Regions from separate parts of the Streptomyces sp. NPDC046977 genome, predicted to be linked through region 1. Evidence: riboswitches for the same ligand, from Rfam matches in the RefSeq annotation. Region 1 holds a riboswitch; each other region holds the start of a gene.

Region 1 (13,241 bases):
CAAGCCGGTCCGGAAGGTCTACTACAACCTCACCATCACGGGCCTGTCGGTCGCCGTCGCGCTCATCATCGGCACCGTCGAACTGCTGGGCCTGATCGCCGACAAGGCGGGCCTGCACGGCGCGTTCTGGGACTGGGTCTCCGGCCTCGACCTCAACATCATCGGGTTCGTCATCGTCGGGCTCTTCTTCGCCACCTGGCTCGTGGCCCTGCTGGTGTGGAAGTTCGGCCGCATCGAGGAGAAGTGGACGGCGAACCTGCGCCCGGCGGACCAGCCCGCCGACTGAGCCACCGCCTCGGGTTCCACCCGCTCCGAACGCCCCTGAACCACGCCGACCGGTCCGGGGCGTTCGCGTGCCCACAGATGCCCTTACTATGCAATTGCAATAACTACGCAATAAGGGGTTCCGGGAGGCGAACATGGTGGTCCTGGGCATCGAGTCGTCCTGCGACGAGACCGGTGCGGGGCTGGTGGAGAACGGCCGACTGCTCGGCCACGCCGTGGCGTCGAGCATGGACGAGCACGCCCGCTTCGGCGGTGTCGTGCCCGAGATCGCCGCCCGCGCCCATGTCCACGCCGTTGGCCCGGTGGTGCGTGCCGCCCTGTCCGACGCGGGGCTCGGCCTGCGCGACGTCAGCGCCGTCGCCGTGACCACCGGCCCGGGACTGTCGGGGGCACTGCACGTCGGCGTGGCGGCCGCGAAGAGCTATGCGTACAGCCTTGGCGTGCCGCTCTACGGCGTGCACCACCTGGCCGGACACGTCGCGGCCGACACCCTGGAACACGGCCCGCTGCCCAACCCGTGCGTGGTGCTGATCGTCTCCGGCGGCCACACCTCGCTGCTCCTCGTCCGCGACCTGGCCCGGGACCCGATCATCCATCTGGGTGACACGCTCGACGACGCCGCGGGCGAGTGCTTCGACAAGGCAGCCCGCGTACTCGGCCTGCCCTACCCCGGCGGACCCGCCATCGACCGCGCCGCCCGCGACGGCGACCCCCGCGCCATTCCCTTCCCCCGCCCGATGACCGGGCCGCGCGACGACCCGTACGCCTTCTCCTTCTCCGGACTGAAGACCGCGGCCGCCCGCTGGGCCGAACACCACCCCGGCGGCCACGTCCCGGACGCCGCGGCCTCGCTCCAGGAAGCCATCGCCGACGTCCTGACCCGCAAGGCACTGGCGGCCTGCCGCGAGCACGGCGTGCGCGACCTGGTCGTGGTCGGCGGCGTCGCCGCCAACTCCCGGGTACGGGCGCTGGCCGAGGAACGGTGCGCGGCCGCCGGAATCCGGCTGCGCGTACCGCCACTGCGCCTGTGCACCGACAACGGCGCCATGATCGCCGCCGTCGGCGACCTCCTGGTCCGTGCTGGCGCCCGGCCCGCACCACTGGACGTGTCGATCGACCCCTCCGCGCCGCTCGAACGTGCCATCCTGGCCCCCGCAGCATGAGCACCAACGTCCGCGTGGTCTCCGCCGACGAGCTCCTGGGTCACGCGCCGGCGCTGCGTACCGCCTACCGGGAGGCGTTCTCCTCACCGCCGTGGAACGAGGGCGAGGAGGAGGCGGACGGCTTCCTCGACCGCCTCGCCCGGGACATCGCGCGGCCGGGCTTCACCGCCGCACTCGCTCATGACGGCAGGGAAGTCCTCGGCTTCGCCACGGCCTGGACGACTCCCGCCCCGTTCCCCTCGGGCCGCTGTTACGGCCTGGTCCAAGCCGCCCTCGGCCCCGGCCGCACGGACGCCTGGCTGTGCGGTGCCCGCGAGGTCGACGAGTTGGCCGTCCGGCCCACCGCGCAGGGCACCGGCGTCGCGACGGGCCTGCTGGACGCCGTCACCTCAGGTGCCCCGGGCAATCGGGCATGGCTCCTCACCTCCGTCCAGGCCACCCAGGCCCTGCGCTTCTATCGCCGCCGTGGCTGGACCCAGGCCACCCACCCGGCCGACGACAGCACCGGGATCACCGTCCTCCTCGGCCCGCGCCATCCCGACCGCGCTGCCGCCGCGCGGCCCCTGTGAATTCCCCGAACCCGTTCCCCGCCCCGGAGCTCGCCTTGCGCACCGCCGAGATCCGCCGCCGCTTCCTCGACCGAAGGGATCGCCGCAGAGCAGCTCCCTGCGGTCCTGAGCCCGCTCCGTGATGTCCTCACGCGCGCATGAGAAGGAGTTGCCGCGTGCTACGGAAGCCTCGCCGTGCTGGACGTCGGGACCAGGTCGTCCCCTTCGTCCTGCAAGGTGGAGACCGCGCTGAAGATGTAGAAGCACCCCGCCGTCACCACCGCCACACCGGCCAGAACGGGAGTCCACGACCTCAGCTTGGCAGTGGCCGACCGGCCGCGAAAGTGTCCTTCCACGAACGAGAATCCCCGGATGGTGGCGACACCGACGCCCGTGAGAGTCACCGCCATCCCGACGCCGAAGGTGATCACGATGGCCAGGGCACCGAGTGCGCGGCCTGTCAGCAGCCCGCTGACGAAGATCAGGAACGCCGACGGCGACGGCAGTAGACCACCGGAGAGGGCCAGCGCCGTCAGGCCCTGGCGGGACCACGGGTTGGTCAACTGCTCGACGTGGTGGTGCGCGTGAGCGGTCTCGTCCTGCACTGCCGTGTCGTGGCTGTGGTGGTCGTGCGTGTGGTCATGGCCGTGCGCGTGACCGTGCGAGTGGCCGTGGTCAGGCCCGTGCGAGTGACCGTGTCCGTGCGCGTGACCGTGTTCGTGTCCGTGCCCATGGGAACGGCGGCGGTCGCGGAAGTGCCGGTACACCAGGCCCACACCCACGATCGCGACGACTGCTCCTGCCGCGGCCTGCATCCAAGCGGTGGCGGTCCTGGTGCTGACCGCGGTGCTGCTGACCCCCACCCACAGCAGAGCGAGGACGAGGACCGAGAACGTGTGCATCGTCGCCACGATGACGCCGAGGCGCACCGCGTCCTTGGCGCGACCGCGCGTTCCCACCAGGTAAGCGGCCGTGATGCTCTTTCCGTGGCCCGGGGCAACCGCGTGAGCGGCGCCGACGCCGAGTGCGACGACCAGGACCACCCAGAACAGGGATCGCCCGTCGAAGAGGGCGATCAGGTGGTTGTCGAGACTGCCTATCCCTGTCATGCGTTGCTCCTGGTACCGGCGGTGCCGGCTTCGGCGGGTGCTGTGTCGTGCGCGGTGGAGTCCGAACCCGGCGGGAGCGGGGATCCGGTCGGGGCGTGTGCCGCCACAGCGGAAGGGCCCACCGCTTGGGCGGCCTTGCGGCGGCGCGACCGCCAGAGGACGAACCCGCCGATGGCCAGGGCGGCGGCCACGGTCCCGCCGGCGAAGACCACGACCGTCCTGCGGACGCTGCCCCCGGAGGCCGTGAACGTGACGTGCGCAGTCGGCTGAGCGGAGGTGAAGAGCGTCGGCTGCGTCTGAGCGGGACCAGTGGAGGTGAGCATGGTCCGATACGCCGGGTGGAGGTCGGTGAGCGAGGTGATCGTGACGTCCACCGCGGTCACCGGAGCCGGGCAGTCGAAGGCCACTTGGGCTCCGCGCGCCAGGAAGTCCCGCATCTCCCCCACCACAGCGCCGTGGCAGGGGTGTCCGCCCTGCGCGACGGTGATGTGTTTGAGCAGGTAGCTGCGGATGGTCGGCGACTCCTGCAAACGCTGCGTGAACGACAGGTTCGAGGAGTTCGCTCCGCCGCCCTGGCCGCCGAACACCCCGAGCGACTGGCCGAGTGCCACCCAGTCGAGCTTGTCGGTGTTCCACGCGATCAGCAGGCGGGAGCCCTGGACGCCGGCCCCGGCGGTGGACGGCGGGCCGAACGGGTGGGCCGAGGCGGAAGGGGCGGGACCGGCCAGGGCGGTCACGATCGCCAGCGCGGCCCCCGCCAGTGCAGTGCCCGGCGCCGGCCGTACCGAACGCCTCAAACGGGCTGGGAACTGAAGGGACAAGAGCGCGGATCTTTCGTGCGGCCTGTGGGAGCGGACATCAACGGCGCGATGACACGTGCCGAAACCGCACTCTGTACAACCAGTCGGACCATTTCCCGACGATCACATGGAGAACGGATGAACTCACCGGCCCGCACACGAGCGTCGCAAGGCACACCCGTACGGCGCCACCCTGCGGCCTACCGCTCGTGCAGGGCTGCTTGTTCTTGCCCGGGAGAACGACTTCACCTGTGACGCCCGCACTCGTTCCCCCGAGTCGGGCCTCGCCCCTGTCGATCAGCGGATCCGCCTTCACCACACGGCGCGCTCCACATTGGCCAAAGTCCCGGTGGGTGGCTCCAGACCGCCCTCAGCCTTCGTGCGGCTTGTGGAGACGAGCCCCCTCGCTTCGGTGCGGGGCGAAGCGGACGGGTGCCTGGAAGCGGGCGCGGCGTGCGGCGCGGCGGAAGGTGGTGAGGACGGCGGGGCCGGCCAGGAGGATGCAGACGAAGTTGGTGACGGCGCGGCCGGTGTCCCAGCCGAGTGAGGTGGCGAGGTCGAAGGCGACGTAGCGGTGCCACTGCTCGGTGAAGGGCAGGCCGGGCAGGTAGGCGATGGAGCTGTTGGGGTCGAGGGAGAAGGGCCAGAAGGACAGGTTGAGGAGGAAGCCGAAGAGGTAGCCGGACAATGATCCGTAGACGGCCAGCATCAGCACTTCGCGGCGGCCGGTGGCGCGGGGCAGGAATCCGGCGAGCATGCCGACGAAGGCGCAGCCGAACATCTGGTAGGGCATCCAGGGGCCGACGCCGCCGGTGATGAGGGCGGAGGCGAACAGGGAGGTGCAGCCGAGGGTGAAGCCGAAGCCGGGGCCGTAGACGCGTCCGGCGAGGACGAGGACGAAGAAGACGGTCTCGATGCCGGCGGTGCCGGCGCCGAGCGGGCGCAGGGCGGCGTTGACGGCGGACAGGACGCCGAGCATGGCGAGTGCTTTGGAGTTGATGCCGCCTTCGGCGATCTCGGAGAGGACGACGCTGAGGACGAGGACGAGCAGGACGCCGAAGATCAGCGGCGGGGTGTAGGAGGCGCCGAATGTGCCGGGTGCGACGACGAACGGCCAGAAGAAGGCGACCAGTCCGAGGAACGCGGCCAGGGCGATGACGATGCCGGCCCGGGGGGTGAGCCGGATGGCCGGTGCGGAGAGCCGTGTCATGGGCGGGCCTCGCCGTCCGCGTGGATGCCGAGTGCCGACGTGACCTGCTCCACGGTGAGGAACGGCAGCGGGGCGAGGATCTTGGCAGTCTGCGGGGCGAAGACGGGTGAGGCGACGATGACGTCCGCGGTGGGTCCGTCGGCGACGATGTCGCCCTCGGCCATCACCACGACGCGGTCGGCGGCGCGGGCGGCGAACTCGACGTCGTGGGTGGAGATGACGACGGCCCGGCCCTCCGCGGCGAGGGCGTCGACGATGCCGATGAGTGCGGTCTTGGCCCGGTAGTCCAGGCCGCGGGTCGGCTCGTCCAGGAGCAGGACGCGGGGTGCGGCAGCCAGTTGGACGGCGAGGACGAGGGCGAGTTTCTGGCCTTCGGACAGGTCGCGCGGGTGGGTGGCGTCGTCGATGCCGGGTGCCAGGCGGTCGAGGATCGCACGGGCGCCTTCGCCGGGGCCGGACTCGTGGTCGGCCTGGTCGAGTTCCTGCTTGACGCTTTCGAGGTAGAGGAGGTCGGCGGGGGTCTGCGGGACCAGGCCGACAAGGCGCCGTGCGTCGGCGGCGGACATCGTGTGGGGATCGCGTGCCGGTCCGTGCTCCCCCGTCACCTCGACGGTTCCGGCCCTGCGTGCTCCGGAGCCCTGGAGGGCCCAGAGCAGGGACGACTTGCCGGAGCCGTTGCGGCCCATGAGGGCCGTGATCTCGCCTTCGTGCAGGTCGAGGCCGACCTCGCGGACGGCGGGCACGCCGCGGTAGCTGACGGTGACGCCCCGGGCGGTGAGCAGCTTCGGCGGGACGGCGGCGGGGGCGGGGCGGACGGGGCCCGGGTCGTGCCCGGCCAGGCTGGTGCGCAGCGGCGCCGCGCGGCGCCGGGCGTCGCGTACGGACAGCGGCAACGGATCCCAGCCGCCGGCGCGCCCGAGTTCCACGATCGGGGGCGCGATGCCGGCGTCGCGGAGGACGGCGGCGGGTTCGCCGATCACCGCGCGTCCGTCGCCGGGCAGGTGGATGACGCGGTCGGCGTACTGCACGACCCGTTCCAGGCGGTGCTCGGCCATCAGGACGGTCACGCCGAGGTCGTGGACGAGACGGGTGACCGCGGCCAGAACCTCCTCCGCTGCTGTGGGGTCGAGCGCGGAGGTGGGTTCGTCCAGCACGAGCACCCGCGGATGGGCGGTGAGGACCGAGCCGATCGCGACGCGCTGCTGCTGGCCTCCGGAGAGTTCGTACAGGGCGCGGTGGCGCAGGTCGGCGAGGCCGAGCAGGTCCAGGGTCTCCTCGACGCGTTTGCGCATGGTCGCGGGCGGGATCGCCAGCTGTTCCATGGCGTAGGCGAGTTCTTCCTCGACGGTGTCGGTGACGAAGCCGTCCAGGGGGTCCTGGCCGACGACGCCGACGACGTCGGCGAGTTCGCGGGGCGGGTGGTGTGCGGTGTCGCGGCCGTCGACGGTGACGCGGCCCTGGAGGGTGCCGCCGGTGAAGTGGGGCACGAGTCCGTTGACGGCGCCGAGGAGGGTGGACTTGCCGACGCCGGTGTGGCCGACGACGAGGCACAGCTCGCCCTCTTCCACAGTCAGGTCGACGTCGCGCAGGGCGGGTCCGGCCGCGTCGTCGTACTGGACGGTGACCTGGTCGAAGATGATCACGTGGCGGGGGCCTTCTCGGTGCGGGGAGCGACGGACGCGTGCGGGGGCGGGCTCGGGGGCGGGGCGAGGAACCCGGCGGTGCCGGCGAGCAGGATCGCGGCGGTCGGCACCAGCGGCAGAGTGGGCCAGGTCAGCGGGTAGAACGTGGGGTTGAGCTGTGCAGGGTCGTAGCCCAGGCCCGCGAACAGCAGCACCGCGGACAGCACGCCGCTGCCGGCGACCGCCCATTCCGCCGACCTCCACGGGTCGGGCCGGTACGTGGTGCGGGTGACCCGCCGGCCGCCCAGCCGCAGCCCCGCGACACACAACACGGCCCCGGCCACCATCGCAGGCAGGCCGAGGAGACGGGGCGCCGTCGCATCGAGGAGCCCGTAGGCGCCGGCACACAGGCCGCACATGCCGAGCAGCATCAGCGCCCCGGTCAGGCGGCGCGAGCGCGCGGTGGCCGTACCGACCCGGCCGTAGCCGCGGGAGTCCATGGCAGCGGCCAAACGCAGGGAGCGTTCGAGCGCGTCCTCCAGCACAGGGACGACGATGCCCCGCAGGGCCCGCAGACCCTTGCCGCGGCCGGCCCGCAGGCGGCGAGCGCGCGCGACGCGCTGCACACTCTGCACGAGCTGCGGGGCCACGCTGATCGCAACGGTGACGGCGACACCCAGTTCGTGGAGAGCGCCCGGCAGGACACGCAATGCGCGTTTGGGGTTGGCCAGGGTGTTCGCGGCGCCGATGCAGCACAGCATGCACGCCAGCCGCAGCCCGTCGGTCGCGGCGGACAGCACCGCCTCCAGCGACACCGGGCCGCCGATCTGGATGCCCGCGTACCAGTCGGGGGTGGGGATGTGCGGCAGCGAGAAGAGGAAGTGGTCGTGCGGGGTGATGCCGGTGGCGAAGACGGCCCGGAACACGACACGGATCGTGACGACGGTCAGGGCCAGGTAGAGGTAGTAGACGAAGCCGCGCGCCCAGGGGGCTTCGGTGCGCCGCGCGGTGACGACGTAGCCGAGGACGGCGAGGACGAGGACGAGCAGCAGCGGATTGTTGGTGCGGCTGACGGCGGTGGCCAGGGCGAGTGCCCAGATCCACCAGGCGACGGGGTGCAGGATGCGGGGCAGGCGACGGCCGCCCGTGTCCGGCCGGGTGCCGGGCACGAGCGGGGCGGCCGCGGTGGTGGTGCGGGCCATGACGGTCACTCGGAACGGCGGCGGCGTCGCCCGGAAACCACGGCGGCACCGACGATGACCGCGGCCAGCGCGCCGCCCGCGAGCAGCGGCACGACCGAACCCGCGTCGTACCCGGCGTCAGCCGCAGGCGCGGCGTCGACAACACGCTTGCTCGGGCTCGGGCTCGCCGGGCCAGCGGCCGAGGTAGCGCTGGAAGACGCTGAGAGCGACGGGGACGGCGACGACGAGGGCGTCGCAGTCGGTGAGCTGCTGGAGGCGGAGGGCTTGGGCGAGCGCGTGGGCGTCGGCTTCGCCTTCGGTTTCGGTGCGGCGGAGGTGGACTTCGGCGGTGCTGCCGTCGTTTTCTCCGGCGCGGGCCCGGTGTCGGTTCCGGGTGGCAGCTGGGGCGCCTTGGATGTGGAGGCGGGCTTGCCCACGTCGCCCTGCGGCTTGGTGTTGTGGGCGCGCAGCTGGTCGGGGCTGATCGTGGGGCGGCCCTCGGTGCCCTGGATGTTCGTGCCGCCGAAGATCCACAGGTCGACGCTTCCGGGCTTCGGCTTGTAGAGCATGGCGCCGAGCTGGCTGTACTCCCAGTCGTTCTGCCCGGGGTTGGCGTGCCAGTACGACCAGTACGCCGACGCGGGCGGGGTGAGGACGCAGGAGTCCTCCCGAGCGGTCGGGTACTGGGCGCCGTTCTTGTAACCGCTGTATCCGATGCGGCAGATGAAGGCGGGGCCGTCGTGGCCGGTGCCGGTGGTGCGCCAGCCGCCCTGGTTGAGCAGCACGTAACCGGTGGTCGGCGTCGTACCGCAGGAACGCAGGATCGGACCGCCCCAGTGGCTGAAGTCGACGGCCAGGACAGCGCCCGAGGTGGTGGTGCAGCGGCCCATCGCCTGCGGGTCGGCCGCGGCCGGTGCGGTGGTCGCCCCGAACGCGGCGGCCGCAAGGCCGAGGGCTGCCGTGCCGCGCACGAGCGCGCGAGCGACAGTGGAGAGGGTCATCGCCGGCCTCCGGCGTCGGCGCGGCGGCGGGCGATGACGACGGCGCGCCACCCGACGAGGATCAGTGCGGCCGCGGCAGCGGCCAGTGCCCCTGCTTGCATGCCGGTGGACGCCAGGGCGCCTTCCTGGCCGCCGTTGGCTCCGCCCGTTCCGACGGAACCGCCGCTGCCGTCGGGCGTGATGATGACGGGCGCGCTCGGGCTCCCGCTGGGGGTGGGCTGCGGTGTGGTGTCCGTGAGGTCGCGGTTCAGCACACCGAAGGAGATACCGGTCGCGCCGCCCACGGCCTGGGTGGAGGCCCGCAGATCGGAGCCGCGCTGGCCGTCCTTGGCGACGTTGAAGCCGCCGTCGTCGTTCTGCTGCGAGGCCAGGAAGCGCCGTGCTTTCGCGATCTCGTCGGTATAGGCGGACGCGTTCAGGGACAGTCCCTGCACCGCGAGTGCGGCCGAGTTGACGGAGTTCCCGGCGGCGCCCGGGAAACCGCCGTCGTCCAACTGCTTGGAGGCGATCCAGGCCAGGGCCTTGTCGACGGCCCGGTCCGCGCCCTCGCCGCCGACCAGGTCCAGGGCCATCGCGGCGATCGCGGTGGAGTCCACGTCGGAGTCACCGGTCGAAGGGATCAGGCTCGGCCAGGCACCGTTGTCCAGCTGGAGGCTCTCCAGGTACGCGATCGGCGCCGCGGCCGCGGTCTTCTCACCCGCGCGAAGCTGCGCCATGATCGCGAGGGTCTGCGAGAACACCGAGGGGGCGTAGGTGTAGGCGCCCTTGGCGGGGCAGGACACGTCGGGCGCGGTGCTCGCCTTGGTGCAGACCGCCTTGCCCAGGGCGGCGATGAGGTCCTGGCCGCCGAAGTCGCGCGGGTCACGGCCGACGGACTCGGCCAGCAGCGCGGCCTTCCCGATCGATCCGCCCCCTGCGTACGGGGTTCCGACGCCGGTCCAGTCCTGGAGGGTGCGGTTCTCGCCGTCCTCGCCACCGTGGTCGAGGAAGTCCACGATGCCGCGCAGCTTGGCGTCGTTGAGGCCGGTGGCCGCCAGCGCGTACGCGCCGTCGATGGTCAGCCCGAAGTCGGCCCGCGCGGTGCCGGGTCCGGCGGTGTAGTACTGACCCTGCTTCAGGTTGTCGGCGCTGGTGAGGTACGCGACGCCCTTGGCCAGATCGGGCCCGTCACCGGCGGGACTGCTGGGGTCGCCGGTCGGCGTGGGCGAGGTCGGCGGGTCCGTGGGCTCGTCGCGCTTCGCGGTGAGGTCGACCAGACTGGTCCGGGCTCCGGCGACGACCGCGGGCGGCGTCGGATACAGCGACGAGTCGGTGGCCCCCTCCTCGAAGCCGAACCCGCCGTCCGTGAGCTGCTGCCGGGACAGCCAGGCGACCGCCGTGTCGGCAAGACCCGTGTCGTCCAGTGCGCGCAGGGCCTGCGACGCCCAGGCGGTCGCGGAGACGCTGCCGGTGGTCGCGCCGGTCCAGCCGGGGAACGAGCCGTCCTCGCGCTGAGCCTTCTTCAGGTAGGCGTGGGCCTTGGCCACGGCTTCATCGTGGCCGCCGGCGTTCTCCAGAACCAGGGCGACGAGTCCGGTGGTGGCCGGGTCGCCATCGCAGAATTCGCCCGGCCGGATCAGGATGCTGGTGGCACCGCCGTCCTCGCACTGGACCTGGGTCAGCCGGTCCAGGGTGCCGGCCGGCGGCGTGACGCCCGCGCGCAGCAGGGCCAGCACCGACAGCGCCTGACCGTCGGTGTAAGTGGCGTTCCGGAAGTCGCCCTTGGCCGTGCAGCCGGGGGTGGGCTCGCCGGACTCGGGGCCCGCCGGGCAGACATTGCCGACGAGGTCGCCGGTCAGGTCGTGGCCGCCGAAGTCGCCCGGGTCGGCGCCGGTGATCTCGGCGAGCAGGGCCAGGCGGGCGGCGGCGGTGGCGTCGGGGGCCTCTTCCTTGCCCGCGGCGTAGGCGTAGTCGTCGGTGTGCGTGACAAGGAACGCCGTGATCTTGTCGACGGCCGGGCTCTTGCCTTCAGCGGCGGCCAGCGCGTAGGCGGTCTCGGTGGTCAGCAGGTAGTTGGGGGTCTCGGCGCCGTCGTCGACGATGCGTTCACCGTCGGTGAGCTTGCCCTTGAGCCAGGCTGCGGCGGTGTCCAGGTCGACGTCGCCGGGGTCGCCGGTGGGCTCGCCCGTCGGGTCGCTCGGCCCTCCGCCGCCGCCCGCGCGGACGTCGTCGGGGCTGAAGGAGGGCTTGCCGGTGGTGCCCCCGATGTCGGTTCCGCCGTAGACCCAGGCGTCGACGTCGCCGTCGTGGAGCCTGCGGTCCATGGCGCCGAACTGGCTGTAGCTCCAGTCGTCCTGACCGGGCGAGGCGACCCAGTACGACCAGTACGCCGTGGCGGGCGGCGTCAGCACGCAGGTGTCCTGAGTGGGAGTCGGGTACTGCGTCCCGGAGTTGAACGAGCCGAGGCCGATCCGGCAGATGAACGCCGGACCGTCGTGTTCGGTGCCCTCGGTGGTGAACCCGGCGTCGTGCAGGAGGTCGTAGCCGGTGGTCGGGGTGGTGTCGCAGCCGCGCTCCACGGTGCCGCCGAACGGTGCGAAGTCGACGGCCACGATCGCGCCCTTGTCCGCGGTGCACTCGCCCACCGGACCGGCCGCCGCCGAGGGGACGGTGAGAAACGTCACGCCCGCACCAACCAGCAGGAACAGCGTGGATATCAGCGCCGGCAGGCGCCGCGTCCTCCGCAGCCCCGTCCGTCCATCTCTTCGCCTGTCAGTCCCCACCACGGCCCCTCGTCATCGTTCCGGCACGAACCGGGTGTGGTTGAGGGGCCCCCACCGCGCGGCGGACAGGCCGCCGCCGGGTGAGACCGGTCGAACCACGCCGCAGTCCACGACGGCGTCTGTCGCTGTTGAACACGCTCCAGGCATTCCGGCTCGCCCGGACGATGCCGGGCCTACGGTTGCGGGTCAGCGCCGGGATTCGACCGGCTTCCCCTGGAACAGCATTGCGTATCAGCCGGATTGCAGCACGTCGCCGAATCCAGCGTCAAGACCGCCTTCCCGGGACCGCGGTGGACGCCCTGGGCAGGTCTGGCGGCAGGGACGGGGGTTCGGGTAGCGTCCCTGGCTGCCGAGTGGGGGAATCCGGTGAGAATCCGGGGCTGACGCGCAGCGGTGTGGGACGGCGAGGAGCCGTCCCGAGCCCGAATGCCCAAACGGCGATGCACCCTCGGAAGCCGATCCACGCGTCCCGGACGGCGGCCATGCCCGCCGCTCCCCACGCGCAGCTCGCGAGGGTCCGGCACGGCGACCGGCCGGCGTCCCTCACCCCAGGAGCAGGCCATGTCCCTCGCCACGTCCCTCCGTCGCCCGGCGCTCGCCGCGGCGGCCGTGCTCGGCGCGTTCGTCCTCACCGCGCAGCCGGCACTGGCGACGTCCACCCCGGCACAGATCGCCACCTCGAAGACCAACGGCGTCGCCTACCTCAAGTCCCTGCAAGCCGCCGACGGCTCGTACGCCGGCGCCGGGCTGTCCAACGAGTGGGCGTTCAGCGCGTTCGCGGCCGCGGGCACCGCCGTCGTCGACGTCACCCCCGGCGGCGACACCAGCAAGAACGCCAGAACCGTCTACCGCAACCTGCTCTCCACCACGTCCTGGCCGTCGACGTCCCCGGTCGTCACCGACTACGAACGCGCCACGCTCAACGCCTACGCCGCCGGCATCGACCCGGCCCGCGTCAGCGCGTCACGCAACCTGGTCGCCGACATCTACGGCTACTGGCAGACCGCGGAAGCCGGCTACTTCGGCCCGTCCGCCAACTTCAACGGCACCGTCTTCGCCGCCCTCGCCCTGAACGGTGCCAAGACCCAGTCCGGCACGCAGCGCATACCCCAGGCCCTACGGGACTCGATCATCACCCGCCTCCGCGCCAACCAGCACAACGACGGCGGCTGGAACTACAGCAAGGCCGAGGGCAACGCCAGCCAGCTCGCCGCGACCAGCGACATCGACATGACCGGCGCGGCCATGGCCGCCCTGTGCGTCTCCGGCGTGCCCGCCACCGATATGGACGTCGTGCAGGCCAAGGCGTTCCTCAAGGGCAAGCTCGTCGCCAGCTCGGGCGCCTTCAACTCCATGTTCGGCGTCAACACCGACTCCAACGGCTGGGCCGTCTCCGGCCTCAACGCCTGCGGCATCAACTCGCAGACCGGCGACTTCCTCACCTCCATGGGCAAGACCCCCGTCGACTTCCTCATCGCCCAGCAGTTCAACCCCGGCGGCGGCTTCAAGTACCTCCCCAGCGACACCACCCCGCAGGCGTACGCGTCAATCGACGGACTG
Region 2 (13,241 bases), on a different contig from region 1:
TCCGCCGACGTCACCGCGGCCCCGGCCTGCACGCCGTGCAGCACATGGGCGAGCACTTCCGCACCGCGCACCACGCGAGGGCCGGGGCGGTTGAAGTAGGCCGGGCCGTCCAGAACCCACACCCTGCCGGCCCGGACGGCGGGCAGATCCGCCCAGCCAGGCAGCACCGTCAGCGCTTCTCGTTCGCGCAGCGTCCGCTCAGGCGAGAAGCCGCACGGCAGGGCCAGGACGACATCGGGGCGTGCCGCGACGACCGCTTCCCAGGTCATGGGCTTGGTGTGCTCGCCGGGTGCTGCCAGCAGGGCCTCGCCTCCGGCGTGGCTGATCTGCTCCGGCACCCAGTGGCCCGCCGGCCACAAGGGGTCGAGCCACTCGATCGCCACGACACGAGGGCGCGGCCGATCGGCTGTCAGGCGCGACACCGGTCCAGGCGGTGCCGAAGTTCGGCCTGGCGTCTTTCGGCCCGGTCGCGGACGCCGAGCACATCGCCGACCGTGACCAGGCAGTCCAGCACGTCGCCCAGGGTCCGTGGTTCCAGGCTCAGAACCCGGGTGCCGGTGTCCATGACGCGTACCGCCTGGCTCACCCGCTGATAGGAGACGGCACAGACCTCGCAGAGGTCCTGGGTGAGCACGACGTCGGGCTCGGCGGCCGCCAACGCCGCGCTGTCCAGGGTGTAGAGGGAGGAGCCGGAGTGAGCGGCGCCTCCGACGGCGTCCGAGATCTCCCTGCTGCTCATGTCGTCCGGCGTAAAGGCGGCACCGGTGACGACGGGTACGGAGGCAACTGCCTCGGGCGGCCAGTCGCACTCGTGTGTCCGCCCGGCCAACTGCGCGGCCAGGCCGAGTTCGGCCACGATGTCGGTCGCGGCCGGGAGCAGGGAGACGATGCGCATCCGACGACTGTAGGCGGCCCCTGCGGTGGCGGACGCCTTCTGAGGGCTGTCCCGTAAAGGATCTTCGGCAGGGTGGGCCGCGAGTGCCGCCTTCCAGACGGACGACTCACGCGGCGAGGAGGGGGTTGTGCATCCGTGCGATGCCGACCACGGCGCGGTGTACGCCGTCTCTGCGGGATCCTCACACGGTTTCCGCCGGTACTGGTGCACTGATCACTTGCTGGACAGTCGCAGATCCCCGGACCAGGTCTCGCACCGGACACGGCCGGCCTCGAAGGTGAGCTCAAGCGCGCGCCGGCCGGTATCCGGGTCCGCTTCGTTGTGTACCCCCAAGATCGTCTCACCGAGATGGTCTGCGAACGGGGCCTCGCTGTGAATCGGCGCCACCTCGACGCGGCCGGACTCCGCCATCTCGTATCCCTCACTGGGGGCTGATGTCTCTACGATCAGGCACCAGTCCGATCCCGGCGTCACGTGGGTGGCGGCCTCCTCGCTGTCGATCAGCCACAGATCCAGCGGGCCGGTCAGGGGCACCGTGCTGTACAAGTGCCACGACGCAAGCACTCGTTCGAGACGCCGCCCGACCAGGTAATCAGGACGCGCCCCGGCCCCGTGCAACGGGCACTTGTCCAATCGCTTCGGCTCCACCCAGCGACCGTCCCGTCCGGCAAAACCACAGGTCACATGCTTATACGGGACAGCGCTGAGGCCCTACTGCTGCGGAAGCTTGCAGGCCACGCTCGCGTCCTAGCCGCAACGGCCCTCAGGCACACCGCCACCGGTTGCCCCTCGGTACGTGGATTCAGTCGAGGAACATCAGCCGTTTCCCGGCGCGAATCGGCTCTACGGACCACCATGGGTGAAGCACTCTGGGAGGCCACGAATGATCACGAACCTCACTAAGGGCGGGAATGCTCCCTTGCTGGGCAACACCTGCCAAGTCACCGTCACTACGCCGACGACGGGCATTGATGTTTCAGCTGTTCTCTTGGCCCAGGATGGCAAAGTGCGGACAGATGAGGACCTGGTCTTCTACAACCACCGCTCTCAGGACGGTGTGAGTCTTGCAGGTCAAACCATCGCTGCTGACCTGGCTGCGGTACCCGGCTCAGTTGATCGAATCGCTGTAGTGGCCAGCATTGACCCGCAATGTTCGGCTCCGCACTTCGATGCGAGCAGTACCCCGCGCGCGGTGGTCGACTGCGGAGACGGCCGCATTATGTTTGCGCCACCGCCCCTCGCAAACCGGGAGACGGTCGCGGTTGTGGTCGAGTTCTACCGCCGTGCCGGCTCCTGGAAGGTTCGTGCCGTGGGGCAGGGCTGGGACACCGGGTTGGCGGGTCTGGCCGGGGATTTCGGGATCGTCGTGGACGACCCTGGCCCCGCCTCGGCCGCTGTGGCTGCAACGCCACCTGAGTCGCCGAGCACGTCGCACCATGCGACAAGTGCCCAGCCGGTTCGCGCCCCTGCCGTTCCGTCCGCTGCACTGCAACGGCCGCCGGTGACACCGCTGCCCCCGCCGGGCCCTCTGGGACGGGTTGTGCTCACCAAGGGTGGCCAGGCAACGATCAACATGAGAAAGGAAGATCCAAGCCTCGCTGTAACGGCCATGCTCGAATGGAACGGAGGCAGTGATGCCAGACGGAGGGCCGGGGCCGATCTGGATCTCTACGCGTTGCATGTTCCGCGGAGTCTGGTGACGCCCAAGGGTGCCAAGCCGAGCAAATCCGAACAGGTGATTTATTACCGGAATTTGGGATCGCTCATGGCTCCGCCATTCATCGCCCTAGATGGCGATTCCCGGAGGCCGGGGCGGGAGACCATCACGATCCGGCGTCCCGACCTGCAGGGATATGTTCTCATCTGCGCGTACAGTGCGGTTGAGAATGGTGTCGGCTCGTTCAAGTCGTATGGTGCCCGGGCAGTTGTAACCGATGGGCGGGGCTCGACTGTCACAGTACCGCTGTTCAATAATCGCAACCTGTCTTACTGGGTTGCTATTGCGTTGATCGACTTCACCGCCCCTGGTGGCATTGAGATTCGGCATGTTGAGAAGTACAGCGGGAATCACGTGGAGGCCCGGCCGATGCTGTACTCCAGTGGCAGTTTTCGGATGAGCGCAGGCAAGGTCGAATTCAAGACGAGGTAGCTGGCCGCCGTCCCACTCTTGACCCTTTCCTCCCACGGACCGACCTCAAGCAGGTGTGGGATCGAACACGGGAAAGGACACGTGGACAAGTTGGGCAGGAGTGCGCGATCGGTGTAGAGGCATTGGGGCATGCCTCACCGCCGCGTAGACCGCCTCCGGCGCCTGACGGCTCCCGCGCGTCCGGCCCCGCTCGCACGGTGTGCGGGGCAAGCGGGCCCGCCGGGCTCACCTGCCCGTCCCGACCCCGGTCCACCATGTCGCCGCAGGCTCTCGTTCACCCGTCAAAGGCGTCTCGCGGGCGCCGGGTGTCAACCAGCTCATCGTCGACCGGCGGGCGATGGGAACGTCACATGTCGGCGGCCCCGTCTCCTTGAGGCGCCGCGCAGTGTCCCAGCAGTTGCCCGGTCATCTCGTCCACGATGCGGTAGCGGACGATCCGGCCCTGCCGGTCACCGGTGACGATGCCGGCGGCCCGCAGCAGCCGCAGGGCCTGGGAGACCGCCGTGTCCGTCATGCCCGTGGCGACCGCCAGGTCCGTGACCGCGATCGGCCCCGCCGTCCGGAGAGCCAGCAGCAGCGCGAGACGGCCTGGATCGGCGAGCAGCGAGAAGCGATCCGCCCAGGCCCGCACATGCCCAGGTTCTCCAATGGCGGCGACAGCGTCGCAGACACGGTGGCCGTCGATGGTTCGGTGGCCCGCCCGCTCGGCGGGAACAAGGTGCATGGGCGCCATCCTGGCAGCCCGGGATGTGATCTTGAATACCTGTGCGTCTCTGCACCTGTGCAGCCTTGCAGGCGGAGTGCCCGCGCTCCTAGGGTGATGGCGCCGTGGTGCTCGGGAAGACCGGTGACAGCCGATGGAAGGCTCAGTCCGGGGCGGCCCTCGCCACTGTGATCGGGTAGTTCCCGCCCCCTCCCGCTTCGGCGGTGCCACTGGTCCTCACAGGCCGGGAAGGCAGGGGCGGGCGCGCTTCGCCCGTAAGCCAGGAGACCGGCCGCGGCATCTCACGAGTTGATCCACGAGGTGCTGGAGCGTGACCGCATGACCCTGCCCCCATCTGCCCCGTTCGCCGGCCCGTTCCGCTGGCGGCGCGAGGACACGCTCCGCACCGCGGGCCTGATGGCCGTGATCGCCGCATTGCACGTCGTCGCTTTCGGTGTGCTGTTCCTGCTGGTGATACCGAACGACTACCGGGTCGGTTCCGAGGCTTTCGGTCTCGGCCTCGGTATCACCGCCTACACCCTGGGAATGCGGCACGCCTTCGACGCCGACCACATCGCCGCCATCGACAACACCACGCGCAAGCTCATGGCGGACGGCAAACGCCCGGTCTCCGTGGGCTTCTGGTTCGCCCTCGGGCACTCCAGCGTCGTGGTGGCCCTGGCGGCGCTCGTCGCCGGCGGTGCCCGTCTGGCAGGCACCCTGGCGGACGAGGACTCCGGAACGCACCAGGCGCTGGGTGTGGTCGGAACCACCGTTTCCGGCACGTTCCTCTATCTCATCGCCCTGCTGAACCTCGTCGCCCTACTGGGCATACTGCGGGTCTTCAAGAAGATGCGTACGGGCTTCTTCGACGAACGGGAGCTCGAAACCCACCTGGAATCCAGGGGGTTCATGAACCGCGTACTCGGCAGGCTCACCCGCTCCATCACCCGTCCCGGGCAGATGTACCCACTCGGCTTCCTCTTCGGGCTCGGGTTCGACACCGCCACCGAGGTCGCGCTGATGGTGATGGCGGGCAGCGGAGCCGCCGCCGGTCTGCCCTGGTACGCGATCCTGTGCCTGCCGCTGCTGTTCGCCGCCGGGATGAGCCTGTTCGACACCCTCGACGGGACCTTCATGAACTTCGCCTACCAGTGGGCGTTCTCCAACCCCGTGCGCAAGGTCTACTACAACCTCACCATCACCGGTCTGTCCATCGCCGTCGCCTTCGTCATCGGCACCATCGAACTGGTCGGGGTCCTGCACGACAAGCTCGACATGACGGACGGGCTCACCGGCTGGGTCGCCGGCCTCGATCTCGACAACGTCGGCTACGTGATCGTTGGCCTCTTCGTCGTCGTGTGGGCCGTCGCGATCGCGTACTGGCGCGTCGCCAAGGTCGAGGATCGCTGGGCGGCGCGAACTGCGGGGAGCGTCTGACGTTCTTTCGGTGGCCTCCGGTCGGGCACAGTGGTGTGCCCGACCGGAGGCAGCCCCCGTCCCCTCTTCTGCCGCGACGTCAGGCGGCGGGACGCCGCAAGTAGAGCCCGAACACGATGTCGTAGAAGAGGAACGCGATCAGCGTGATGCCCAGCAGGGGCAGGGCCCAGCCGAGCGCGGCGACGGCCGGGACGCCGATGATCAGCACCGGCAGCGGGAGTTGTCGCCACGTTCCTCGTGCGGGGGCCTTCCCGAGGGCCGCCGTGCGGCCGTCACGCGTGGGGCGGCGCTGCCACCACATGCGGTAGCCCCACACGATGACGGAGATCAGGCCGACCGCGATCAGCGCCAGCAGGATCTGGTTGACGATGCCGAACAGCAGGCCCATGTGGCCCTGGACGCCGAGTTTGCTGAGCTTGGCCAGGACCGGGTAGTCGGCCCAACGGCTCTCCGAGGTGACCTTGCCCTTGGCGGCGTCGACGGCTACCTGGTCGTAGTGGACCGGCCAGAGGTCGTCGTCCTGCGCCACGGTCCACGCACTCGTCGCATCGGCGGGCGGCGTCAGCTCCACCCGGCCACCGAGGCCGGCCTCGCGGGCGACCGTGAGGACCGCGTCGAAGGCTGCGGGGTCGGCCGTCGCCGCGCCGGCGCCCGTGCCGTGTCCGGCGTGCCCCGCAGGCTCGCCCTTGCCGGCGCCGGTACCGCCGGGCAGGGCGGTGACCAGCGCGGGCGCGTGCCCCTTCGCCGCGTTCAGCAATTCCCCGAACCGGGCACCGGCGTAGTGGGACCAGGTCAGGCCGGTGGCGCTGAGACCGAGCAGACCGACGGCGAGCCATACGCCGGTGGCGGCGTGCCAACTGCGCGTACGCCGCACTCCGCCTGCGGAGCGGTCGGGCAGCAGCACACCGCGTGCCGACTTGGCGCGCTGCCCGCGGGCGCGTCCGAGCCACAGGACGAGCCCTCCGGCGACGATCACCCACAGCCAGCTGGCGGCAACCTCCGAATAGAGGCGGCCGGTCTCGCCCAGGTGCAGATTGCGGTGCAGGTCGTCCAGCCACGTCGTCAGCGGGGTGGAGCCGTACCACGTGGTCAGCGCCCCCTTGACCTCGGCGGTGTAGGGGTCGACGAACACCGTGCGCTGGTTCTCGCCCAGTTCCGGCAGCGACAGGACCACCCGCGTGGTGTCCTCCGGCCCGGGCGGCGTGATCACCGAGGACAAGGTGCCCTCAGGGTGGGACTTCCGGGCCGCGGCGATCTGTTCCGCGAGCGGGCGCGTTGCGTCCCCCACCTTCGCCACGCCGAGCTGATCGCCGTACACGAGCTGGTCGAGCTGGGGTGTGAAGGTGTAGGCCAGGCCCGTCAGAGCGGCCACCAGCAGGAACGGGGCGACGAACACACCCGCGTGGAAGTGCAACCGCACGAGCAGCGCCCGTACCCCCTTCCACGATCGGCCCCGTTGTTCCGGACCGCTTCCCGGAGCAGCCGATGCCGCTATGAGGGCGTTGTCTCTTGACGCTTCTTCTTGTGTCGATGACATGGGTGCATCCCCAATCGGCGCCCGGCGCACAGGACGCGGGCGCTCACGAAGCCGACGATGGTGTCCGCCTCAACGGCGGTACGGCGTGCGGGCACACCGCACTGCGCCCGTCATCGCATGTCAGCGAGACGGACGGTCAGGAGCACATCGCCGGCCGCGGCGGGCCGCGCCGTGTGACGCCGTGCCACAGGGCCGCCTGCTGAGACAGCCGCGAGGGGGCGTGAAGGGACACTCGCGTCGCCGGGGCCGGTGGGCTGACGACGACATGGACGAGGAAGGCCCCGCGCAATGGAGTGAAGACGAACGCGGCCAAGGAACGGCCCAGCCGGAAGGCAGCAGCCTCACCGCGCCACAGCCACAGGCCGCACAGCACCGCCGCGAGGGCGTGCGCGCCGAACATGCCAGGCGACCAGCCACTCATCGCGGCGCTGCTCATGGGCATCGCTTCCGCGGAGCCCGCAACCTGATGGCCGACAGCACCGTCCCCGACACCCGACGGAGCGGCGGCGAAGGCCTGGGCGAGGCGGAACCAGCCGTGCAAGGCGCATTGGGTCACCACGGTCGCGACCGTCACCACTGCCGCGCCGCGCTCACGCCGACCCGCGAGCCACCACGCGCCGGCGGTCGTCGCGGCGAATGCGTACCCCACCGCCCAGCCCGGAACCGACCGCGACATCAGCGCATGTCCAAGACCCGTCACCGCGACACACACGGCCGCGAACACCGCGGCACGTGCGAGACGGAAGGCAGGCCCGGGCGTCATGAGCAGCAATGATGCCATTCACCACCCGAATGAGGGATGGGGCGCACGGAAGCACCACCGGCGCGCCCACGGCTGTGCTAGCGCAGATCATGGAAGGCGACAGCGCGATGGCGTCGACCGGGAGGACTTCGTGTCGGCCGCAGACGCACACGATGCGGTGTGGGCCCGAGTCATCAGTGGGGCCGGGAGTGTCAACCGGCCATCGCCGCCCGCCTATGGCCGAGGTCTTCCTCAGCCCGGCTCGCGCACAGCCGGCTGAAAAGGCCACCGCAGTCGTGAAGGCGAGCGCGATCGAACACGCTCGCGAGCCCTGGAGGTCCGCCCCGGCATCGGCCTGCTGAGGCCGGACGGCCTGCGCGACTGCGCGACTGCCGGGGACGATGAATCCGGTGTCCGTCTCATCTGCCTTGTGGCGACTCGGCCCGCGCTGAAGCCCGTCAGCAGGTGTACCGGCCCCCGACCTACGTGAGGTAGTCGGCTATGAGGTCCGCGAACTCCACCTCGTTGAGGACCCTGGTACCGAGCTCTTGAGCCTTTTTGAGCTTCGATCCGGCTCCCTCGCCGGCCACCAGGATGGTCGTCTTCCTCGACACGGTGCCGGACGAGGTACCACCGGCCTGGCTGACGAGGTCGTTCATCTCGGTGCGGTTCCGTCCCGACAACGGGCCGTGCATCCCACCGGTGATCACCACGACCTCGCCGGTGAGCGGGCCGCCCTCCGCGGTGGCAACGATGGGCTCGGCCATGTTCACGCCCGCGCCGACGAGCTTGTCGATGACCGGCCCCAACGCGTTGATGTGCGCGGCGATTTTCGCGGAGTTGGCGCCCGGCAGCTTCGGCACCGCGGCGAGAGCATCGGCGTCCGCTGCGCGGATCGCGTCCATGGTGCCGAAGTACCGTGCGATCTCCCGTGACAGCGTGCGGCCGGTGCGGACCACACCGAGAGCGCAGAAGACACGGTTGAGAGGTTTGGTCTTGGCCGCCTCGATCTGGGCCAGCACGGTGTCGGCCCGCTTTTCGCTGCGGGTGGCGTCGATCAACTGCTCGCGGCTGAGGGTGAACAGGTCGCCGACGTCGGCGACCGCGCCGCTGTCGACCATGGCCTCGATGTAGGTGACGCCCAGGCCGTCGATGTCGAGCTGGTCGCGGCCGACGGCATACCGCAGGGCGGCGAGCAGCCCGCAGCCCCCGCCGGCGCCGCTCGCGCACTCCCACCGCTCACCCGAACTGTCGATCTCGCCGCCGCACTTCGGACAGGCGTCGGGCAGCACGATCGGCGTCTCCTCGCCGGTGCGGAGTTCCACCACCGGGGCTTCCACGCGCGGGATGATGTCGCCCGCTTTGAACACCCCGACCGTGTCGCCGATCATGAGACCGCTGTCGCGGATGAACCGTGGGTTGTGCAGCGTCGCGTACTGCACGACACTGCCGTCCACCTCAACCGGCTCCAGCACGGCCCGTGGGGCGATGACGCCGGTGCGGCCGACGTTCCATTCCACGGCCAGGAGTTTGGACCGTGACACGGTCGGGGGCAGCTTGTAGGCCGTCGCCCAGTGCGGATGGCGGGTGGCGAGTCCGGCTTTCTCCTGCTCGGCGACCGCGTTGGCCTTGATGACGACGCCGTCGATGTGGAAGGGAAGCTCCGCGCGCAGGGCCGCGATCTCCTCGACGCGCTGCTGGACTTCCGCCACGGTGGCGAGCACCCGCAGACCCGCGGCAGTTGCCGCCGTGGTCTGCACCCCGGTGGCGGCGACCGCAGCCATCATCTCTTCGTACGTGTCGCCGGCCGGCCCGACCACGCCGTAGGCGTAGAACGTCGTCTCGATGACGTACGGCCTGTCCTTGGCCCGCAGCGTGCCGGCCGTGCCGTTGCGGGGGTTGGAGAAGACCTTCGCCCCGTGAGCCTGCCGGATCGCGTTGGCCGCCAGGAACTGCTCCCGGGTCAGAAGGACCTCGCCGCGGACCTCGAACGTGGCGAGTGTGCTCAAGTCCCGCGGAAGACCGACGATGGAGCCGATCGCGTGCGAGATGTCCTCGCCGAAGGCTCCGTCGCCGCGGGTGACGAGCTGGACCAGGCGCCCGTCCACGTAGCGGGCGGCGATCGCGGCGCCGTCCAGCTTGGGTTCCGCGACGTAACCACCTGCCGCCGGGGCGCCGAGGCGTCGCGTGAGCGAGGCGTCCCACTTGGCGAGTTCCTCGCCGCTGAAGACGTTGTCCAACGACAACATCGGCACCGTGTGGGCGACGTCGCCGGTGGGGGCCGCGCCGCCGCCGACCTTGCCGGTGGGGGAGTCCTCCCGGACGTCGCCGGGGTGCTCCAGCTCGTAGGCCCGGATGCGGCCGGCCAGGACGTCGTAGGCGGCATCGTCGAGCGGGCTGGTCCCGTCGCCGTAGTAGGCGGCGCACGCCGCCAGTGCCTCCTCGACGGCGGAGTGATACGCGGCGCGGTCGGCGAACGGAGCGGGCATTACTGTCGTCATGCCTCGCATCCTCGCGCACAGGTCTGACACCGCCCCTCCGCCCGCCGTGCGGCCGGACACTCAGGCTCCAGCGACGGGGAGCTCCCGGTGTGGGCGGTGCATGTCGGCCCGCAGCTGGGCAGGCGGGCCGACCGGCGTCGGAGAGCCCACCGGCCGCCCCGTCGGCGGCACCCCAGTCTGGGCAACGGTCCGGCATCCGGCGCGCGCCCGGTTCGGTATGCGCGCTCGGTCAACAGGTCGTGCGCAACCGCGCAACATCCGTGGGTCCGACTCTCTTACGGTCGGGGCTCGTCCCTCTCCGGACCTCCGGTGAGCGGCCGGCCACGGCGGCCGCCGCTGCCCGGCCGTCCGGACGTGCGCGATGGAAGGAGTGGGCAGCATGGCCGATCTTGAGCAATGTGCGGAGAGTTCCGTCGAACAGCTCGTGCTCGTCGCGGGTTCACTGCTGAGTGTCCTGACGATCTGTGCGGCGGTGTCGTTGTGCTTCCGTCTGAGGGTCGCCTGTGACGTCGTGCAACTGGTCACCGCGCCGGCAGCGGCCGTGGCATGCGGCCGGCTCCTGCGCCTGTACCGCCGACGGGTGGCGGGTGCACGTGCCGTGTCCGACGCCGTGGAGCGTGTCCTGCTGCGGCCGCTGCCCCCGCGCATCGGCGGCCTGCACCTCGCTTCCGTCTACCGTGCTCGTGGTGGACCCGCTCGAGTGGGTGGGGATCTCTACGCGGTCGCCCGGTCCGACACGGCGACCCGCATCATCATCGGTGACGTACGAGGGAGCGGACTTCCCTCGTTCCTCGACGTCATCGCCATCCTCGGGGCCTTCCGTGAGTGGGCACCGCAGGCGGTCTCCCTGACGGAGGTGTCCTGCCGCCTGGAGGAGAGTTACCTCCGGCACCTTGCCGACGCCGACGACGGCACCCGCTCCGACGTGGGTGAGGACTTCGCGACCGTGCTGATTCTGGAAGTGCCCGACGGGGAGTCGGTCGTCCGCATGGTCAGCTTCGGGCATCCACCCCCGGTGCGGGCACGTCGGGGAGAGCCGGTGTTGCTCGCCGGGACGCCTTGCCTCCCGCTCGGGCTGACCACGCTGTGTGACGCCGGCTCCAGCGAGAGCGTCTTTGAACTCGGCCCGCAAGACACGCTGTTGCTGTACACGGATGGGCTCATCGAGGCTCGTGACTGCAGTGGGGTCTGCTTTCCGTTGCTCGAACGTGCCGCCACGTGGACATGGCACGACCGGCGCCGGTGCTGCGAAGGTCACCTCCACAACGTCCTGGCGGAGATTTTGGACGACATCGTCGCGCATTGCGGCGCCCTGCCGGCCGACGACCTCGCGATGATCGCGCTGGCCCGCCATCTGGAAGGTGGCGGGCCGATGCTCCCCCGCCCCGCGGGCCCGGATCCGTCGGATGACGACGCCGGGTCCGTGCCGTGGCGGTGATGCCGAGCGGAGCAGCCGCGGAGTCATCGCCGATGCGGTCCGGATTTCTCGTTCCTGGTCATACGGCGCCACTCGACCGGGGAGATGCCGTACGTGGCGCGGAAGGCCCGGCTGAAGTGCGCGGGGCTGCCGAAGCCCCATCGCTGCGCGATCGTCGCCACCGGCACGCCCGCCAGATCGGGGCGTGAGAGGTCTTCGCGGCAGGCCTCGAGGCGTTGATGGTGGATCCACCGGCTGACGCTCATGGCCTCGCCCTCGAACAATTTGTGCAGGTAGCGTACGGAGACGTGGTGTGCGGCCGCGATCACGGTCACGGACAGGTCGGGCCGGTTCAAGTGGTTCCTGATGTATTCGCGGATCAGCAGCCGCAGCGTTTCCTCAGCGGTCGGTGAGACATCCGCGCCGAGCCGCCCTTCATGTGCGACCAGCGCGGTGAGCACGTCGACCATTCCCTGCTCCAGATACCGTTTTGTGCCCGACAGGCAGGCGTGGGACTCCGCGGCCGCGGCGATCCTGCTGACGTAGGAAGCGAGGATCCCCCCGACATGGTGCGTGGCGGGGAACACCCGGCCGGTGACGCGGGCCAGATCCGAGTCGGGGACGTCCAGCATCTCGAGAGGGACGGCCGCGATGTTCTGGCGGAAACTGCCGAGGAAGTCCCGGAAGAAGGGCCGTCGGGAGTCGATGAGTACCAAGTCCCCCGGCGACAGAAGCGTTTCCCGTCCGTCTTGCGTCACGACACTCCTGCCCGCCGCTTGCAGGCTGACGATGAGCGTGCCGCTGGAGTCGTTGGCGATGATCCCGCGCGTGCGGGCCATCTGCTGGGGGCTCGCCTCCACGTGGTGCAGGCGGATGGTGCCCAGCGAGACCGACCAGAGGGCACCGCGCACCGCGCGCTCCCTGTCAGGTCGGATCTGCAGTCGGGTGATCGCTTGATGGACGGCTTCCGTCCAGTACGCCGCCCGCTCACTGGGGGGTATGAGGTCAGTGCGGAATGTCTTGATCACGATGTCGCCATGTCGGTATGAGTCACAGGGAAGACACCCCGAGCACCCTGTACACCGGCGCTCAGGGCGGCCGGAATTCCGACATGAACTATCCTAAATCGTTGATTTCCGAGACGGGGTGAGGTGGCAGGAGACTGCGGTAACCGCAGGAGCGAAGCGAGGCAGGCCGGCCGGCGACGTCATCCCGGTCCGGCAGAACGGCCCAGCATCCGACGGTGACATCATCCCGTCTCGCGGTCGGTCGTCGCCGGCTGTCGATATCGCAAGTGTGCGGGCCGCATGGGCCGGTCGCGTCCGCTGGAGTGGTGCATCGACGCCGGCTCGGTGATCTCGTGTGAGGCGGTGCGGTGAGTCCGGACGGATGGTCGTAGCCGAGCGAACGTACGGCCGGGACGCTCGCGTCCCGGCCGTACTGAGTTGTTGCGCGTGTGAGCGCCCTGCAACGGGTGTTGGTTACCGGTTCTGGGACGTGGTGAAGGTGTAGGTGCCGGAGCCGACGGTGTAGACGACCGCGTCGCCCTGGGTGCCGGTGAGCTTGACTCCGGGGGCCTTGGCGGCGGTGTAGGTCTTGCCGGTACCGCTCTCCTGGACGGCTGCCGGGTCGGTGGCCGGGACGTAGATCTTCGCGGTGGTGTTGGCGGGGACGGTGACCTTCAAGGTGATCCGTGAGGAGTTCTGGGACCACGACGAGGTGATCTTGCCGTTGACGGACCGGTAGGAGGTCGATGCGCTGTCGATGCCCTGGCCGGCCGTGATCAGCGGCCTGATGGCGATCTGCTGGTAACCGGGGGCCGTGGCCTGGGTTCCGGCGAGGTCCTCGTACATCCAC
Region 3 (5,280 bases), on a different contig from region 1:
CGACTTCTCGTACTACGACCACGTCCTCGACACCACCGTGATGGTGGGCGCCGTCCCCGCGCGGCACCGGGAGGCCGTGGCCGCCGACGCGCTCGACGGCTACTTCGCGATGGCGCGCGGCACCCAGGACACGGCACCGCTCGAGATGACGAAGTGGTTCGACACCAACTACCACTACCTCGTCCCCGAGCTCGGTCCGGACACCGTGTTCGCGGCCGACTCGTCCCGGCAGGTCGAGGCGGTCAAGGAGGCCCTCGCCCTCGGCCTCGCGCCCCGGCCGGTCCTCGTCGGCCCCGTGACCTACCTCCTGCTCGCCAAGCCCGCCCCCGGCGCCCCCGCGGACTTCGAGCCGCTCTCCCTCCTCGACCGGCTGCTGCCGGTGTACGCGGAGGTCCTGGCCGATCTGCGTGCCGCGGGGGCCGGCTGGGCGCAGCTCGACGAGCCGGCGCTCGTGCAGGACCGCACCGCCGCCGAACTCGGCGCCGCGGAGCGGGCGTACGGGCGCCTCGGCGCTCTCGAGGACCGGCCGAGGCTCCTGGTGGCCTCCTATTTCGACCGGCTCGGCGAGGCCCTGCCGGTGCTCGCCAAGGCACCGGTGGACGGGCTCGCGCTCGACTTCACCGGGGCGGCCGCCGCCAACCTGGACGCGCTCGCCGCGGTGGGCGGCCTGCCCGGCAAGCGCCTGGTGGCCGGCGTCGTGGACGGACGCAACATCTGGGTCAACGACCTGGAGAAGTCCCTCGCCACCCTCGGCACGCTGCTGGGACTGGCCGACCGGGTCGACGTGGCCGCCTCGTGCTCCCTGCTGCACGTGCCGCTCGACACCGCCGCCGAGCGCGACATCGACCCCCAGATCCTGCGCTGGCTGGCCTTCGCCCGGCAGAAGACGGCCGAGGTCGTCACCCTCGCCAAGGGACTGAGCCGGGGAACCGGCACCATCGCCGGGGAACTCGCCGCCAACCGCGCCGCCCTGGCGTCCCGCGCCTCGTCGCCCATCACCCACGACCCGGCCGTACGGGCACGGGCCGCGGCGGTCACGAGCGCCGACGCCCGCCGCTCGCAGCCGTACGGCGAGCGGGCGGCGGCCCAGCGCGCCCACCTCGGCCTGCCCCTGCTGCCGACCACCACCATCGGCTCGTTCCCGCAGACCGCGGAACTCCGCACGGCACGGGCCGATCTGCGGGCCGGCCGGATCGGCGAGGCGCAGTACGAGGAGCGCATCAAGGCCGAGATCGGCGAGGTGATCTCCTTCCAGGAGAAGACCGGGCTGGACGTCCTCGTGCACGGCGAGGCCGAACGCAACGACATGGTCCAGTACTTCGCCGAGCGGCTCACCGGCTACCTCGCCACCCAGCACGGCTGGGTGCAGTCCTACGGCACGCGCTACGTCCGTCCGCCGGTCCTCGCCGGGGACATCTCCCGCCCCGAGCCCATGACCGTGCGGTGGACGGCCTACGCCCGCTCGCTCACCGACCGGCCGGTGAAGGGCATGCTCACCGGTCCGGTCACCATGCTCGCCTGGTCCTTCGTCCGCGACGACCAGCCCCTCGCCGATACCGCGCGCCAGGTCGCCCTGGCCCTGCGCGACGAGGTCGGCGACCTGGAGCGCGCGGGAACGCCGGTCATCCAGGTCGACGAGCCCGCCCTGCGCGAGACGCTGCCGCTGCGCTCCGCCGACCGCGCCGGCTACCTGGCCTGGGCCACCGAGGCGTTCCGGCTGACCACCAGTGGCGTGCGTCCGGACACGCAGATCCACACCCACATGTGCTACGCCGAGTTCGGTGACATCGTGGCGGCGATCGACGACCTCGACGCCGACGTCATCAGCCTGGAGGCCGCCCGCTCCCACATGCAGGTCGCCCGCGAACTCGCCGCGCACGGGTACCCGCGCGAGGCCGGGCCCGGCGTCTACGACATCCACTCGCCGCGCGTGCCGGGCGTGGACGAGGCGGCCGCCCTGCTGAGGAAGGGTCTGGAGGCCATCCCCGCCGAGCGGTTGTGGGTCAACCCCGACTGCGGGCTGAAGACCCGCGGCTGGGCGGAGACCCGCGCCTCCCTGGAGAACCTGGTCGCGGCGGCCCGTACCGTCCGTTCCGAACTCCCCGCGTCCTGAACGCGAGAGGGCCCGCGGACGGTTCCGCGGGCCCTCTCGACGGGTGATGCCTCAGTTGGCCGCCGGTACCGCCCGGCCGGACGCGGACGGCGCGGGCCGGGGGGACAGCAGGCGTTGCGCCAGCTCCCCGAAGAGGAGGCCGAAGCCGCCCCACAGCGTCAGCTGGATGGCCAGGGCCGACAGGCGGAACCGCCACAGCAGCGTGGCCGGGAAGTCCGCGGGCACCTCGTTGATGACCGGCAGGAACGCGTAGGCCAGCCCGATGGCGACGACGAACGCCCCGACCGCGACGACCGTGGCGTACCAGGTGCCCACGCGGGGTGCCAGGCGCTTGCCGACGATCACGGCGGCGATCGCCAGCAGTACGCTGAGCACCATCATCAGGAAGTACAGCGTGGTGCGCTTGCCGATGGTGTCCGGATCGCCCACCGACGGCGGGTTGGCCGGGTACTTGAGGAACGGGACGACGTAGACCGCCAGCAGCGCGCAGCCCGACAGCAGCAGGGCTGTCGCACGGGCGGAGAAGCGGCCGACGCGTCCGAGCGCGAAGCAGTAGGCCAGCGCGGCGATTCCGCCGAAGGCGACGCCGTAGAGCAGGATGCCGGTGGCCAGCCCCGCGGTGGACTGCAGGTGGCGGCTGACGAGTTCGACCTCGTGCTCGTGCCCGGAGGCGTGCGCCTCCTCGAAGCCGATGGCGTTGTCGACGCTGGGTTCACCGAGGAAGTAGGCGACAAGGAGGGCCAGCGCGCCGGCGACCAGGCCGGCGAGCATGCCGCGGACGAGGAGGTTCCTCACGGTTGCGGAGTTCATGGCTGCGCGAGGTCCTCGTCAGTGGCAGGGGAAGCCGAGCAGGTGGCGGGCGTCGTGCACCCACTCGTGGACGTCCGCGCCGTTGACGACGGAGGTGGCGCCCTGCTCGGCACCGACGAAGTACAGCAGGATCAGCATGAGGACGCCGATGAAGACCGCCCACGGGGCGATGTCCTTCAGCGGCAGCTTGGCCGGTATGACGTGGGTGGTGACTGGCGGCTGGGCGACAGGCTGCGCCATGGCAGGTCCTCCTCGGGAGTTCGCGTCCCATCTCGGTGGTGCACAGGACGTCGGCTGCGGGTCTGACTCACCAGGCGTTCCGGCCCTGAGGCCGGTCTGGTTCACAGTGGCGCGACCGTCCCGGGATTCCACCGGATTCCGTCATGCCGTCGTCGTATCCGGAAAACCGTACCGCGCCGCGGTACCCCCGGCCAAGACCGCGCCCCGGCCCGGGAGTCGCCGACGGGGTGTCTGCCTGGAGGATTACGCCGGGAGGCCGGGCAACTCCCGGAGCCAGCGCGTGATCTGACGCGGCACCGGCGGCGCAAGGGCGCCGCGACCCCGGTGCCTTGCGTCAGTTGCCCCGGCGGATCCGTGCGGCCTCGCGGGCCGCGGCCATCTGCCGGGCCTCGGCCGCCTTGCGCGACTCCTTCCCGGGCCGCGTGCCCAGGCCGCGGAAGGGAGCACCGCCGCGCGCCGGCGCCTTCACGGGCGCCGCACCGGCGACGGGGACTCCGGAGGGGGCCTGGGCCCCGGTGATCCGGCTCAGCGCGGCCTCGCCGGAACGCACCTGGGTGATCGTGGGGCGGATACCGGCGTCGGACATGAGCCTGGTCACGGCGCTGCGCTGGTGGGAGGTGACGAGAGTCACCACCGTGCCCGAGCGCCCGGCGCGGGCGGTCCGGCCACCGCGGTGGAGGTAGTCCTTGGCCTCGGCGGGGGGATCGACGTTCACCACGAGATCCAGATCGTCGATGTGGATGCCGCGGGCGGCGACGTCGGTCGCCACCAGGGTCGTCACCTCGCCGGTCCTGAAGCGGGCGAGCGCCCGCGTGCGCTGCGGCTGGGACTTCCCGCTGTGCAGGCCCTCCGCGGGCACGCCCGAACCCTCCAGGTGCCGGGTGAACTGGTCGACGGCGTGCTTGGTGTCCAGGAACATGATCACCCGGCCGTCCCGGGCGGCGATCTCCGTGGCGGCGGCGAACTTGTCGGCGGCGTGCACGTACAGCACGTGGTGCTCCATGGCGACGACGGCCGCGGCCGCGGGGTCGACCGAGTGGACCACCGGATCGGTGAGGTAGCGGCGGACCAGGTCATCGATGTTCCGGTCGAGGGTCGCGGAGAACAGCATCCGCTGGCCGTCGGGGCGCACCAGGTCCAGCAGCTCGGTCACCTGCGGCAGGAAGCCCAGGTCGGCCATCTGGTCGGCCTCGTCCAGGACCGTGATCCGCACGTGGTCCAGATGCGCGTCACGGCGTCCGACGAGGTCGCTCAGGCGGCCGGGCGTGGCGACGACGACCTCCGCCCCGGCCCGGATCGCGCCGACCTGCCGGCCGATCGACAGACCGCCGACCACGGTGGCGAGCCGCAGGCCCAGCGCCTCGGCGTACGGGGTGAGTGCCTCGGTGACCTGCTGGGCCAGCTCCCGCGTCGGCACCAGGACCAGGGCACGGGGCCGCTTGGGCTCGGCACGCTGTCCCGCGGTGCGGGCCAGCAGCGCCAGGCCGAAGGCCAGGGTCTTGCCGGAGCCGGTGCGGCCCCGGCCCAGGACGTCGCGGCCGGCCAGCGCGTTCGGCAGCGTGGCCGCCTGGATGGGGAACGGCTGCTCCACGCCGAGCGCGGTCAGGGTCGTGAGCAGGGGCGACGGGAGTCCCAGCTCCGCGAACCCCGCGACCGGGGGCAGACCGGGAGTGACCGTCTCGGGTGCCGCGAACTCGCCTCGCGGGGCCGCCGCGGGGCGGCCCGTACCGGCCGGGCGCCCGGGAACCTGCTGACGGGAACGCCCCGCCTGGCCGGAGCGGTGGTCGTTGCGGGGCGAACGGTTCATGGGGGACCTTCCTCGACGGGGCAGCGCATCGAGGCATTCCCGGTGGGGCGGTGCGGCCGGGGAGTCGCCAGAACGAGCCGAAGACAAGATGGTGACCGGCAGCGACGGCCCCGTCCCTTCGGCGCGGGGGTCCCAGGTGCGTCGTGCGTGCCGGCGCCGGGCGCCGACGCCCGGGCGACGGCGCTGCTCGCCGGAAGTTTACCCGCCGGGGCCGCCTTTCCGGGCTTTCCGGGCGGGACGGCGACGGCGGTGTGACGCGGACCACGGTTCCGTGCGGACGCGGGGCCTCCCGGTGCTCGCCGGTCCCGAC

Evidence for each region. A riboswitch is a leader RNA that binds a small molecule or an ion and turns the genes downstream of it on or off. The one in region 1 is predicted to bind cobalamin.
Region 2: it holds a riboswitch for cobalamin, as region 1 does, so the genes downstream of both, ABZ883_RS20495 (HoxN/HupN/NixA family nickel/cobalt transporter) here and ABZ883_RS38240 (prenyltransferase/squalene oxidase repeat-containing protein) in region 1, are expected to answer to the same signal.
Region 3: it holds a riboswitch for cobalamin, as region 1 does, so the genes downstream of both, ABZ883_RS20040 (CbtB-domain containing protein) here and ABZ883_RS38240 (prenyltransferase/squalene oxidase repeat-containing protein) in region 1, are expected to answer to the same signal.

Annotation. Positions count from the first base shown of each region.
Region 1 is NZ_JBEYWO010000041.1:5,764-19,004, reverse strand. It holds gene ABZ883_RS38285 (HoxN/HupN/NixA family nickel/cobalt transporter) at 1-286, shown strand, start outside; gene tsaD (tRNA (adenosine(37)-N6)-threonylcarbamoyltransferase complex transferase subunit TsaD) at 420-1,448, shown strand; gene ABZ883_RS38275 (GNAT family N-acetyltransferase) at 1,445-2,017, shown strand; gene ABZ883_RS38270 (hypothetical protein) at 2,176-3,105, opposite strand; gene ABZ883_RS38265 (hypothetical protein) at 3,102-3,842, opposite strand; gene ABZ883_RS38260 (ECF transporter S component) at 4,276-5,115, opposite strand; gene ABZ883_RS38255 (ATP-binding cassette domain-containing protein) at 5,112-6,758, opposite strand; gene ABZ883_RS38250 (CbiQ family ECF transporter T component) at 6,755-7,939, opposite strand; gene ABZ883_RS38245 (hypothetical protein) at 7,945-8,919, opposite strand; gene ABZ883_RS38240 (prenyltransferase/squalene oxidase repeat-containing protein) at 8,916-11,582, opposite strand; cobalamin riboswitch at 11,802-11,946, opposite strand; cobalamin riboswitch at 12,038-12,113, shown strand; gene ABZ883_RS38235 (hypothetical protein) at 12,243-13,241, shown strand, end outside.
Region 2 is NZ_JBEYWO010000013.1:156-13,396, forward strand. It holds gene ABZ883_RS20470 (ABC transporter substrate-binding protein) at 1-383, opposite strand, end outside; gene ABZ883_RS20475 (hypothetical protein) at 410-895, opposite strand; gene ABZ883_RS20480 (hypothetical protein) at 1,109-1,543, opposite strand; gene ABZ883_RS20485 (TerD family protein) at 1,779-3,044, shown strand; gene ABZ883_RS20490 (metalloregulator ArsR/SmtB family transcription factor) at 3,391-3,768, opposite strand; cobalamin riboswitch at 3,857-4,059, shown strand; gene ABZ883_RS20495 (HoxN/HupN/NixA family nickel/cobalt transporter) at 4,087-5,187, shown strand; gene ABZ883_RS20500 (PepSY domain-containing protein) at 5,267-6,724, opposite strand; gene ABZ883_RS20505 (hypothetical protein) at 6,861-7,448, opposite strand; gene ligA (NAD-dependent DNA ligase LigA) at 7,949-9,967, opposite strand; gene ABZ883_RS20515 (PP2C family protein-serine/threonine phosphatase) at 10,347-11,405, shown strand; gene ABZ883_RS20520 (helix-turn-helix domain-containing protein) at 11,429-12,412, opposite strand; gene ABZ883_RS20525 (alpha-L-rhamnosidase C-terminal domain-containing protein) at 12,866-13,241, opposite strand, start outside.
Region 3 is NZ_JBEYWO010000012.1:142,515-147,794, forward strand. It holds gene metE (5-methyltetrahydropteroyltriglutamate--homocysteine S-methyltransferase) at 1-2,113, shown strand, start outside; gene ABZ883_RS20035 (CbtA family protein) at 2,165-2,923, opposite strand; gene ABZ883_RS20040 (CbtB-domain containing protein) at 2,942-3,163, opposite strand; cobalamin riboswitch at 3,201-3,346, opposite strand; gene ABZ883_RS20045 (DEAD/DEAH box helicase) at 3,498-4,970, opposite strand.